DNA from 2 places in the Vreelandella sulfidaeris Esulfide1 genome. Region 1 is predicted to be linked to the other one. Evidence: predicted binding sites of a transcription regulator. Region 1 holds the regulator's gene; the other holds the start of a gene.
The links. Region 1 encodes PhoB, which activates phosphate uptake and scavenging genes when phosphate is short. Its sites were predicted from a motif close to TGTCATANNNNTGTCANA; they were not measured.

Region 1 (5,990 bases):
AATACCCTCGCCATTGTCTTCAACGTCTATGCAACCACCGCCGGTAGTGCTCTTTTTCCAGCGTATTGTGATATGGCTTCCCACCGGTGTATAGCGAACGGCGTTGAAGGCTAAATTTGAGATCGCACTACGGATTTCCTGCTCACTACCAAGTAAGCATGCATCACTTTCAAGCGCTACGGTAATGGTATGTCGCTGATGCGAAAGAGCCAGCGCATCATCACAAATGCTTTGTAGTAAAGGACCCAGTGACAGTGGATGATGATCTTTACCCCCCTGGTCAATTTCGAGACGAGATAGAAGCAATAAATCATTCACCAAATTTTGCATTCGCTGCGTCTGTTCTTGCATTTGGTGAATGCTCTTTCCAAGACGCGGAGGCAGTTGGTCGGCAATATCGGTGTAGGTTTCCAGGTAGCCGGAAAGGACCGTTAAAGGAGTGCGCAGCTCGTGGGATACGTTGGCAACAAAATCACGCCGCATCTGCTCTAGGCGATGCAAGCGAGTAATATCCCGTGCCATTACCAGCCTTTCATCATCACCATACAAAGTAATTTGATACTGCAGGATTTGCCGCTCATCAATCGGCGACGTTAGCGTTAGCGGCTCGCTATAGTCCCGCGCATTAAAATAGCGGATAAAGCTTGGGTCGCGCAGGAGATTGGTAATGTGCTGACCACGGTCATGGGCGGTTTGTAGCCCCAGCATGGCTGTTGCAGCGCTGTTCCACCATTCCAGGTCACCATGTCTATCAAGCATCACCACACTGTCGCGCATCGCTTCAGACGACTCTTGGATGCGCGCCAAGGTGGCCCGCAGTCGGCTTTGAGTTATACGCTGACTCTTTTGGTAGCGGTACAAGCGATCAAACAGTTCGCCCCACATTCCTCGGGCCGCAGGCGGTTCGTCGTGAGGATGAAGGGTTAACCACAAGTAGAGTTCGCGCAGCTGCCGCAGGTGGTAAAACAGGCAAACTGCAAGCCCGGCCGCGAGCCCCAACCCAGCAGCGCCCAGCAACCATCCTAAGCAAGTGCCCAGCGCGGCTAGCCACACTAGTCGCCACAGTTCACGACTCCATAGACGCACACTTATACCCGTGCAGAGAAACGGTAACCGGTGCCCCGAACCGTTTGAATCAGGCTTTGATGCACATTGCCTAGCGCTTTTCGTAAGCGACGAATATGCACATCGACTGTACGCTCTTCAACATACACATTGCCACCCCACACTTGGTCAAGCAGTTGGCTGCGTGTGTAGGCACGCTCTTGATGGGTCATAAAAAACTGCAACAAACGATACTCGGTGGGACCCATTTCCAGCGCTTTGCCGTGAGCGCTTACCCGGTGGCTCACTGGATCAAGCAACAGGCCGTTAATCTCAATCGGGTCTTCGACGCCACGCGGGGTCGCGCGGCGGAGCACTGCTTTTAGCCGTGCCACCAATTCACGAGGAGAAAACGGTTTGGTGATGTAATCATCGGCGCCGGCTTCAAGCCCTTGAATTTTATTATCTTCTTCACCCTTGGCGGTGAGCATGATAATGGGGATCTCAGCGGTGGTTTCTTCACGCTTTAAGCGTCTAGCCAGCTCAATACCACTAGTTCCAGGCATCATCCAGTCAAGCAGCAGCAAATCGGGCTGGTGATCAACGACCATGGCATGAGCATCCTGGGCATTATCCGCTTCAAGCACGCGATAGTCAGCCATTTCCAGCGCTACCGCGATCATCTCGCGAATCGACGCCTCATCATCGACAATCAGAACGGTCTTGGCGGTCATACCAGAGCCTCACGGTGTTCAAAAAAACCAGTTCAGAGAAAGCTAGCTAAAGGAAACTAGCTCAATGACATGTCAATGACGATAACACCATGTCTTGATGACAGTTAGATGACAATAGTGATTATTGCCCAGTTGCAGGCCACCAACTTAGCGCGATACCAGCAAAAATCAGCAGGCCCGACCAGTGGTTATTAAGAAACGCCTGGAAGCAGAGATCCCGGTCGCGCTGGTAAATCAAGCGCTGCTGGTGCAGAAAGGTGGCTGCCATGGCGGTAAGCCCCAACCAGAAAAAACCGCCTAATCCGACCCGCCAGCCTACCCAGCCCAGCAATCCTAGCGTGGCCACCTGCAGTAAACCGATCATCAAACAATCCGCATTTCCAAACAGTACAGCTGTCGACTTGATACCAATTTTCAAATCATCGTCGCGGTCGACCATGGCGTATTGCGTGTCGTACGCGACAGTCCATAGCACATTGGCAAAGAACAGCAGCCATGCTTCCAGCGGTACGTAGCCCAGCACTGCACCAAAGGCCATCGGAATGGCCCAGGAGAACGCCGCCCCCAATACCACCTGTGGAAAGTGGGTATAGCGCTTCATAAAGGGGTAAATAACCGCCAGCAATACACCACCCAACGAGAGCAGTACCGTAAACCAATTGGTCAACAGCACCAGGATAAACGCAGCGGCTACCAGAACAATAAACAGCAACTGAGCCTCGGTTTCACTGATACGGCCGGTGGCTAGCGGACGATGTTTAGTACGTTTCACATGGCCGTCAAAGTGGCGATCCGCATAATCGTTCACCACACAGCCAGCAGCACGCATTACATAGACGCCGGCCACAAAAATGAGCAGCACATTTCGCCCCGGTACTCCCTCGCTGGCAAACCACAGCGCCCAAAGCGTCGGCCACATCAACAGCCACGTACCAATGGGTCGATTCAGGCGCATCAGCTGTAAAAAATCTGACACGCGAGCAAACCCCTTTGGCCGTAACAGTGAACGATCCATGTTTACCTCACAGAAATAAGATGCAGACGTTAGCCTAGCGCGAAGGCAAATCCAGTTCATCCGCCATCGCACACGAAAAGTACTCTTGAACCAATAGTGACAGACCGCCGTGTTGACAGCCGTGATGAAAAACCGAGCGCCGGCCCCAAGCACAGCTATTCTCTATTCCCTTCACACTGACACTGGCAAACGGCAGGGGTTGAGACGTGACCTCCAACGGCCCACGCACTACACCTGGCTGACGAAATAACCAGCTGCCTAGCGAGCGCTCACCCAACCCTTCCAAACGATGGCCTTTTACCTGCGTTAGCGGGGCGACCGAGCGCGCCACCACCCATGGCGTGTTATCTAAACACAACGCTACTTCACGCAGCCATGCATAACGCTTAGGGGCAATGCCCAACGCCCGTGCCTCATCTTGTCGTGGCCAGCCTACACCCTGGCACAGCAGCCGCACTCGAAACTGTTTTTCACCACCAGCAGCCATTAAACGAGCGGTTAATGAATCTGTCGAAGCAACCCACTGCCACCAGGAGGTACTCATTGCCGGGCGCGCTGCCGCCACAGGCCGCCAGCGCTGAAAAAGCGGAGCTTGCCGCAGTGATATGTTAAAGCCTGGATTCATAGAATAATGTCAGTATGTTAGTCCATAAGATAAGGCAGGAAGCCAGGCTACTCACTCCACAAGAAAAGGCTACCCATCATTCAATTGCTACTTTTCGGCATTGACATGAAAAAGATAAAACCCTGTGATAGCTAAGGTTGCTCCGATAAAGTTGAAAACAATATCAAGCAGCGTGTTGTAGTAGCCACCAACCCCATTATCCGGGACTAACAACACGACAATAAACTCGATCATTTCATTTACCGCGCCCACGCCCTGTGCTGCCATAAGCGCGATAAAGCCGATGAGTAGCGGGGGCTGTTTCTGACCCAAATAATTTCTCAGCAAATGAAGAAACAGTAAAGCGACGACGGCATAAAGGTAGACATGCACGAATTGATCATACTTGAAAATATAAAATTCCCCTCCGCCGTCAAAAAGGGGAACCATCCGCCACGTGTAAAGTATGTCACCGTCTACTGGAACGCTCCCTCCCAACATATGAAGCAGCCCGCAGACAGAGATGCCCCACAATACGGAAGCCGGGATTCGAGTTTCATAAAGGGTTCCGTAAAGCAGTGCAAAAACAAGTACAATCACCCCGATATAACCCAGAAATTCAATATTCAAATTGACGATAAAATAGGCCGAAAAAACCGTCGTATACAAAGCAGTAAAAATAAGCGCAGCCTTTTCTGACGTTAAAAAATTCATCACCAATCAGCGTCTCCAAGGCAGTTAAAATAGGGGTAATTAGTATAACATAATGCCTTTAAAGGCTTTTTTTCCAGAAACTCTTTTGGTGTTTGCATGCTCGCATCCCCCCATACGCAGGCAGTTTCAACATTTCACACTGAGCTAGTCATTATTGGTACTGGAATGGCCGGTATAGGCCTTGCACGTGCACTGCGACGCTTGGGTGATCAGCGCTCCATTACAATGATTAGTGCTGACAGCGGTGATGATTACAGCAAACCACTGCTTTCAACCGGCGTTGCCAAAGGACTAGCCCCTGACCAATTAGCACAGCGCAGCGCCGCAGAACTTGGCGATGAGCTGAACGCTCGCATTGTTACCCACACCCCAGTAAGCACATTGGATGTGGATAACCGATCAATCCTTCTTGAAGATGAGCAAGCTTCCAGTTATGAAAGACTAAGCTACGACACCCTCGTATTAGCCACTGGCGCTGCACCGCGAGAGCCTTTCAAAGTCGATCCCAGCGTGTCTTCGCGCTGCTTGGCCATCAACAATTTAGATGACTACCGTCGCTTTTATGCAGCTTTAGACCACCGCCATGTTCGAGTGGCAATTATTGGCGCGGGGCTAGTCGGCTGTGAGTTTGCCAACGACCTGCACGCGGGGCGCCATCAGGTCAGTATCGTTGCCCCTGAAACTACACTGCTTCCACGCTTGCTGCCCGCCCCATTGGGCAATGCCTTAGGCGCAGCCTTCAGCGAGGCAGGTATCCATCTCTACTTAGGCCGCACGATCAACTCGATCGCGCCCCACAGTGTTGAAGGCATCGTATTACGCTTAGATAATGGTGATACTGTCAGCGCTGATTTAGTGTTGATGGCCACTGGCCTTGCGCCTCGTACGGCGCTTGCCGAAGCTGCTGGTTTAAGCGTATCGCCTACTGGCATAGAGGTGGATCGCCAGCTGCGTACTTCGCATCCAGATATCTACGCCTTGGGCGATGTCGCTTGCGTAGACGGCGTTAATGCCATGTACGTACAGCCGCTGCAAGCCAGTGCTAAAGCGCTGGCAGCAACCCTAACGGGCACACCAACTTCTGTCAGCTTTGGCGCATGGCCGGTAGTGGTTAAAACACCGCTGCTGCCGGTGGTGGCCTACCCACCAAAAGAAACACCTGAGCGGTGGCGAATTGAAGGCGAAGGCGGCGATATCAGTGCCTTGGCTGAAAATAAAGACGGACGTTTGATTGGTTTTGCGTTGACAGGCGGCTGCGTGAGAAGGAAAGTGGAGCTTTCCAGAGCAGCACCTACGCTGCTAGGCTGATTTTCGCCGCGTTCGCGATTAGGCTAGATAAGCTAGCCTAATCAAGTGACGCACCCAACAACATACATTTGCTTTTCGCTCGAAACATTAATAAAGGGAGATTCCTTATGCGCAAACCTGAACTCGCTGCTGCGATCGCTGAAAGTGCCGACCTATCCAAAGATAAAGCAGGCCAAGTGCTGAACGTCATTTTGGATGAAATCACTAACAGCGTTGCTAAAGGCGAAGATGTCGCGTTAATTGGCTTTGGTACTTTTACCGTACGTGAGCGCGCAGCCCGTACCGGTAAAAATCCGCAAACCGGTGCCCCGCTGCAAATTCCGGCCAGCAAAAACGTCGCCTTTAAGCCAGGCAAAGCGCTTAAGGACGCTGTTTCCTAATGAAACTCAAGTTGACGCTGTGGCTGCTGGGCGTGATGCTCAAACGAGCCCTGCGCCGCAAGCCGCGCTTTCGCGAGCAGTTAGAACGTATGCGCGGCTTGGACTGGGGGATTGCCACGGAAGACCTAAGCATTGCCCGCTACTACCGGATGACGCCAAAAAGCATCAGCACCGGTAATGGGCTACCCGTG
Region 2 (5,990 bases), 790 kb from region 1:
AGTACATGGCGGTCGCCCACTTGCTCACGCACGCGCTGAACCTGGTCTTCGATGATTTGTGCGGGCGTCCACAGCTTTTCGGCTTTACAGATATCCAGCACGAAGTGCTCAAGAATGCGCTGGCCCTGCAGGGTATGGGTCACTTCCGGGTGGAACTGAACACCGTAAAACTGCTTCTCTTCCCAGGCCATGGCGGCAATCGGGCAGCTCGGCGTGGAAGCGGTCACGGTGAACTCGGCGGGCGCTTCGGCGACCTTGTCGCCGTGGCTCATCCATACGTCCAGCAGGGTTTTGCCGCTTTTAGCGTCTACGTGGTCCTTGATGTCTTTGAACAGCGCGTTATCTTCGTCGATCTGAATCTGCGCGTAGCCGAATTCACGCTGGTTGGAGCCTTCTACCTTACCGCCCAGCTGCTCGGCCATGGTTTGCATGCCGTAGCAGATACCAAACACCGGCAGGCCCATTTCAAACACGCACTGCGGCGCACGCGGGGAGTCCAGCTCCGTCACGGATTCCGGCCCACCGGCCATGATAATGCCGTTGGGGTTGTACTCGCGGATCTCTTCTTCGGTGATATCAAACGCGCGGACTTCGGAATAAACGCCGATCTCACGAACGCGGCGGGCGATCAGTTGGGTGTACTGCGAGCCGAAGTCGAGAATCAAAATCTTATGGGCGTGAATGTCACTCATGGCGGGGTCTCGGTTAAGCGGTGTAGGTGCCGCTGGTAAGGCCAAAAAGCAAGCGGCGAGCTGTTGTGCCCGCCGCCGTTTTAACTAAAAACGCTGGTTAGCTCACCCGGTAGTTGGGAGCTTCCTTGGTGATCTGCACGTCGTGAACGTGGGATTCGTTAAAGCCAGCGCCGGTAATTTGTACAAACTCCGGCTTGGTGCGCATTTCCTGAACATCGCGGCAGCCGGTGTAGCCCATGGAGGCACGTAGCCCACCCATCAGTTGGTGAACGATAGCGCCCATCATGCCTTTATAGGGTACGCGGCCTTCAATGCCTTCCGGCACCAGCTTCTCGGCGCCTTCGCTCTTATCCTGGAAGTAGCGGTCGGCGCTGCCCTGGTTCTGGGACATGGCGCCCATGGAGCCCATACCACGGTAGGCTTTGTAGGTACGGCCCTGGTAAAGCTCGACTTCACCCGGCGCTTCTTCGGTACCGGCCAGCAGGCCACCGACCATCACGGCGCTCGCGCCAGCGGCAATCGCTTTGGCCAAATCGCCGGAGAAGCGAATGCCGCCATCGGCAATTAGCGGAATGTCGAATTCTTTGAGTGCTTCGGCTACGTTGGAAACCGCGGTAATTTGCGGTACGCCCACACCCGCCACAATACGCGTGGTGCAGATGGAGCCAGGGCCAATGCCGACTTTCACGGCATCCGCACCCGCTTCGGCCAACGCTTTGGCAGCGGCACCGGTGGCAATATTGCCGCCAATCACCTGAATGGCCGGGAAGTTCTGTTTGATCCAGCGGACGCGGTCGATAACGCCTTGAGAGTGACCGTGGGCGGTATCGACGATAATCACATCGACGCCGGCTTCGGCCAGTGCCGCTACGCGGTCAGGCGTTTCCGGGCCGGTGCCGACCGCTGCGCCCACCAGCAAACGACCGTCGCTGTCTTTGGCGGCCATCGGGTAAGTGCGGGCTTTTTCGATATCCTGGAAGGTCACCAGGCCGCGCAGGTGGAATTCGTCATCGACGATCAGCATTTTCTCGATGCGGTGTTCGCGCATCTTGGCTTTGCTGGTTTCGAGATCGGTACCTTCTTTGACAGTAATCAACCGCTCGCGGGGGGTCATGATGTCCGCAACGCTGTCGCCGTGGTTGGGCTGGAAGCGCATATCACGCTCGGTCACAATGCCGACCAGAGTTTCGCCTTCAACCACCGGGAAGCCGGAGAAGCCATTTTCACGCGCCATGGCAAGCAGGTCTTCGAGCTTGGCTTTAGGGCTAACCGTCACCGGGTCTTTCACAATCACACTTTCGTGCTTTTTGACCTTACGCACCTCAGCGGCCTGCTGGGTCATGGTCATGTTCTTGTGAATGATGCCAATGCCCCCTTCCTGGGCCATCGCAATCGCCAGTCGCGCTTCGGTGACGGTATCCATCGCGGCAGAAAGCAATGGAATATTGAGCGAGAGATTGCGGGTCAGGCGGGTTTTGAGGCTGACATCCTTGGGGAGAATGTCGGAGAAGCCGGGAACGAGGAGTACGTCATCGAACGTAAGTGCTTCTTGGGCCATACGTAGCATAGCGGCAACACCCTGATTGAGAGGAAGTGGGGCGTGAAAGGTTAATCTCCTATTATAGCGTTTTGAGGGGCATCCCAGCAATGTGATGACTGCATATCACAAGACAAGCAGCACCACTGGGGGTTGCTGCTTGTCCGTTAAACGTAGCGCGGCAGCGGTTAGGTAACTTACCGCGGCCTATTCGCCACGCTGCTCTTTTGTTTGAGGCTATCAAACTTAGTCTAGCGCGCGGTCGTCGACCTCACTGGGAAAGTCCAGATCTTCCAAACGTCCGGTTACCGCAGTGGCAATGTTGGCCAAATGCGAGGAGACACGCTTGTAGTGGCGAGCCAGCAGCGAGTACGCCACTGCTTCGTGAAACTCAACCGCCTCTTCTTCACCTAACAGCGCTTCGATGAGGCCATCGCAGGTTCCGCCTATTTCTCGGGCGGCAGTGATAATACGATGGGCCTGAGCTTCGTTTGAATCACGCGTCGCCTCGATTAACTCTTTAAAAAGTCCCGATAGACGCTCGGAGATCTTATCCAAAGGTTTCTGATAGCGATCCACACGAAAGCCTTCACTATAGAAAGCGCCGACTTCAAAGACGTTTTTACAGTAATCGCCAATACGTTCGGCGTCTTTCGCTACACTCATTAGCGCCAGGCAGATGGCCACATCGTGGCCGGGATTGACGGTCAAATGGCGTAATACCTTGCGACGGATGGAGCGCTCAAGCTCGTTGACCGCAACATCACGCTGGTAAAGCGGCTGCCGTACTTCTTCGGCGGGCACTGTGCTGTAAAGCACCTCGTTGGCACGTGCGAACATCCAGGCACCATGCTCTAGCATCTCGGTCAGGTCCGCGTAGGCCTGATCGATGCTGGTTTCCGAGGTAAGCGCACTATAAAGCTGTTTGAACATGGGAAACCCCTCGATTGGCCGCGCTTAGCGCAGGCGCATGAATAATTCGGTCAGTGTAATGCCGACCACCGGCACTACCAGGAATACGCCGATCAGGAACAAGAAGGCATAGCTGATTTTCTGCCCAGCCAAACGGCCATACCAAGTGGCAATGCGCAGCGGAATCACCCGTAGCGGCCACCAAATAAGGGTACCGGTCACGTTGAAGATAACGTGAAACAGCGCCACCGTCATCGCTGCGGCGATAGGGTTGGCAGTGGCCGCCAGAACACTGGTGATCGTGGTACCCAGGTTAGCCCCCATCATAAAGGGTAGCACTCGGCGCAGGCGCACTACGCCAGCCCCCGCCAATGGCACCATCAGGCTGCTGGTGATTGAGCTCGATTGCACCAGCACGGTGGAGACCAACCCTATGCCGTAGGCCCGAGCATCGGTACGGAAGAAATAGGTACGGAAGAGACCATCCATATGGCGCAGCAGAGCACCTCGCAAGTTCTTCACCATAAAGACCAGCGCCGTGAACATCAGCAGCATACCTAGCCCCGCCACGAAGAGTCCGGCAGCGGCTACACTGGGCATTAGGGTAGACCCCAGCCAGCTGGCAACATCGACAATGGGGGCAGTAATTACCTTGATGGGGCTACTAGGTTTGGAGACTTCCTCCAGGCCGATCAAATCAGCCACCCAACCGGCCAGGCGAGTAAAGATGCCGTAGCCTTCCGCATGGAACATTCCCGTCAACCACTCCACAGGGAACACCAACAAGACCGTGAGAATATTGAATAAGTCGTGCATCAACGCGGCGGTAAACGAGCGTCGGAAGTTGCGCTTTATGCGCACGTTGGCCAGGGCGACGATTACACCGGTCACGGCGGTGCCAATATTGGCACCCATGATAGCGAAAACGGCGGTGCCCAGGGTCATCTCACCGCTTGCCACCAGCGTAACGATTAGCGCCGAAGTAAATGACGAACTCTGCACCACCATGGTGACCAGTAGCCCGGCCATCAAAGCGATAAAGGGGTTTGCGCCAAGAGCGAAGGCGCGGGTTAGCAAGTCGCTGTCGCTGCCAAAGGCACCCAGGCCAGCGCCCAGCACATTAAGCGCTGCCAGGAACAGGTACAGGCACAAGCCGGCGTAAATACCGCGCAACCAAGCGGGCACCTCACGAGGCACATCGCGGGCAAAAGCAGGACGATCGGTTGAAGGGCCGAGATTCGACATAAGTGGTCTGCCGTGTTGGTGGACAATCTATGTATGACGATTTAATGACAGTTTTGTGTCGGCGAGCAACGTAACAAGCTTATGTGACAATTCCATGACGAACACAAAAAAATTAACATTCGCGCCGCGGCCGCAAAACTAACCTCTTGACAAATATCATTGCTGATACAGGTTAGCGCATTGTCTAATAACCGCACCTTAACAATGATTACCGCACCGCAAGCGTTGGATGTAAACTGCCTCCATGACCGCCTCAAACAGTACTATCCTCTCAGTCAGCGAACTCAATCTCAAGGCGCGCAAGGTGCTAGAACGAGATGTGGGCGAGGTGTGGGTGGAAGGCGAGCTTTCCAACGTTTCCCGCCCGGCGTCCGGGCATGTCTATTTCACGCTCAAAGATGACCGTGCGCAGATCCGCTGTGCGCTGTTTCGTCAGCGGGCGCGGTTTGTGTCGGCGCCGATGCGCGATGGTGATCAGGTCAAGCTGCGCGGACGAGTGTCGTTGTTCGAGCCCCGCGGCGACTACCAGCTTATTGCCGAGGCCGTTCAAGCCGCGGGCCTGGGCGAGCTGCTGGCGGCCTTTGAGCGCTTAAAAGCCCAGCTGGACGCCGAAGGCGTGTTTGCCAACGCACGGCCACTGCCCTTTCCACCTCGCAAGCTGCTGATTTTAAGCTCCGCCACCGGGGCGGCGATTCGTGATGTGCTGGCGGTACTGGAAGCCCGCTGGCCACTGGCGGATGTAACGCTGATTCCGGTGCTGGTACAGGGCGCGGAAGCAGCACCTGCCATGATATCGGCGCTGGCATTACTCAACCGCCAGGCACGCCTGGACCCCGAGCGCGATGTCATCCTGATTACCCGCGGCGGCGGCAGCCTGGAAGACTTGTGGGCGTTTAATAACGAGCATTTGGCGCGGGCAATTTTTCATTCGCGCCTGCCGGTGATGTCGGCGGTGGGCCACGAGGTGGACGTAACGCTTGCTGATTTTGCCGCGGATATGCGTGCCCCTACCCCATCGGCGGCTGCCGAACGATTAGTGCCGGATCAAACTGCCCTTAAGCGCCAGCTTGAGCATCAACACAGCCGTTTGCAGCGGGCCATGCAGGCACGATTAGAGCGCGACAGCCAGCGCCTGGATACCCTGCGCGCCAAACTGCGCCACCCCGGCGAACAGCTCAATCGTCAGCGCCAGCACGTTACCACCCTCAGTCAACGCCTTGAGCGCGCCATGCAGCAAACGCTCAGCCAGCAAAAAGCGCAGATGACGCAGTTAAGCAGGCGGCTGGCCAGCCAGGACATGGCGCGCTTGCATCGTGCGGAAAGTGAACGGGTAAACCAGTTGAATCGCCGCCTAAGTAGCGCCATGCAGCGCCAGCTAGAGAGCCAGCAAGCGCGGTTGAAAGCCGCCGCGCGGGAACTGAATGCGGTTAGCCCGCTGGCGGTGTTGGGGCGGGGTTATGCCATTGCCCAGGATGAGCAGGGTCAGGTCATCAGGCGGGCGGAAGATACCCAGCCCGGACAGAAGCTCAAACTGCGGCTGGGTGAAGGTAGGCTCAGCGTAGAGGTGAAACGGCGCTTTAAGTAGTGCGGCTCAAGGCGTTCGA

Region 2: ACW44H_RS03375 (Na/Pi symporter) is a predicted target of PhoB. The motif match lies at 4,419-4,436, and genes of this name have one in related genera.

The regions. Positions count from the first base shown of each region.
Region 1 is NZ_CM133364.1:4,137,922-4,143,911, forward strand. It holds gene phoR (phosphate regulon sensor histidine kinase PhoR) at 1-1,086, opposite strand, end outside; gene phoB (phosphate regulon transcriptional regulator PhoB) at 1,089-1,778, opposite strand; gene ubiA (4-hydroxybenzoate octaprenyltransferase) at 1,900-2,793, opposite strand; gene ACW44H_RS19235 (chorismate--pyruvate lyase family protein) at 2,828-3,337, opposite strand; gene ACW44H_RS19240 (DUF2238 domain-containing protein) at 3,506-4,111, opposite strand; gene ACW44H_RS19245 (NAD(P)/FAD-dependent oxidoreductase) at 4,208-5,419, shown strand; gene ACW44H_RS19250 (HU family DNA-binding protein) at 5,527-5,799, shown strand; gene ACW44H_RS19255 (hypothetical protein) at 5,799-5,990, shown strand, end outside.
Region 2 is NZ_CM133364.1:714,592-720,581, reverse strand. It holds gene guaA (glutamine-hydrolyzing GMP synthase) at 1-692, opposite strand, end outside; gene guaB (IMP dehydrogenase) at 790-2,259, opposite strand; gene ACW44H_RS03380 (PhoU domain-containing protein) at 2,476-3,162, opposite strand; gene ACW44H_RS03375 (Na/Pi symporter) at 3,187-4,386, opposite strand; gene xseA (exodeoxyribonuclease VII large subunit) at 4,631-5,971, shown strand.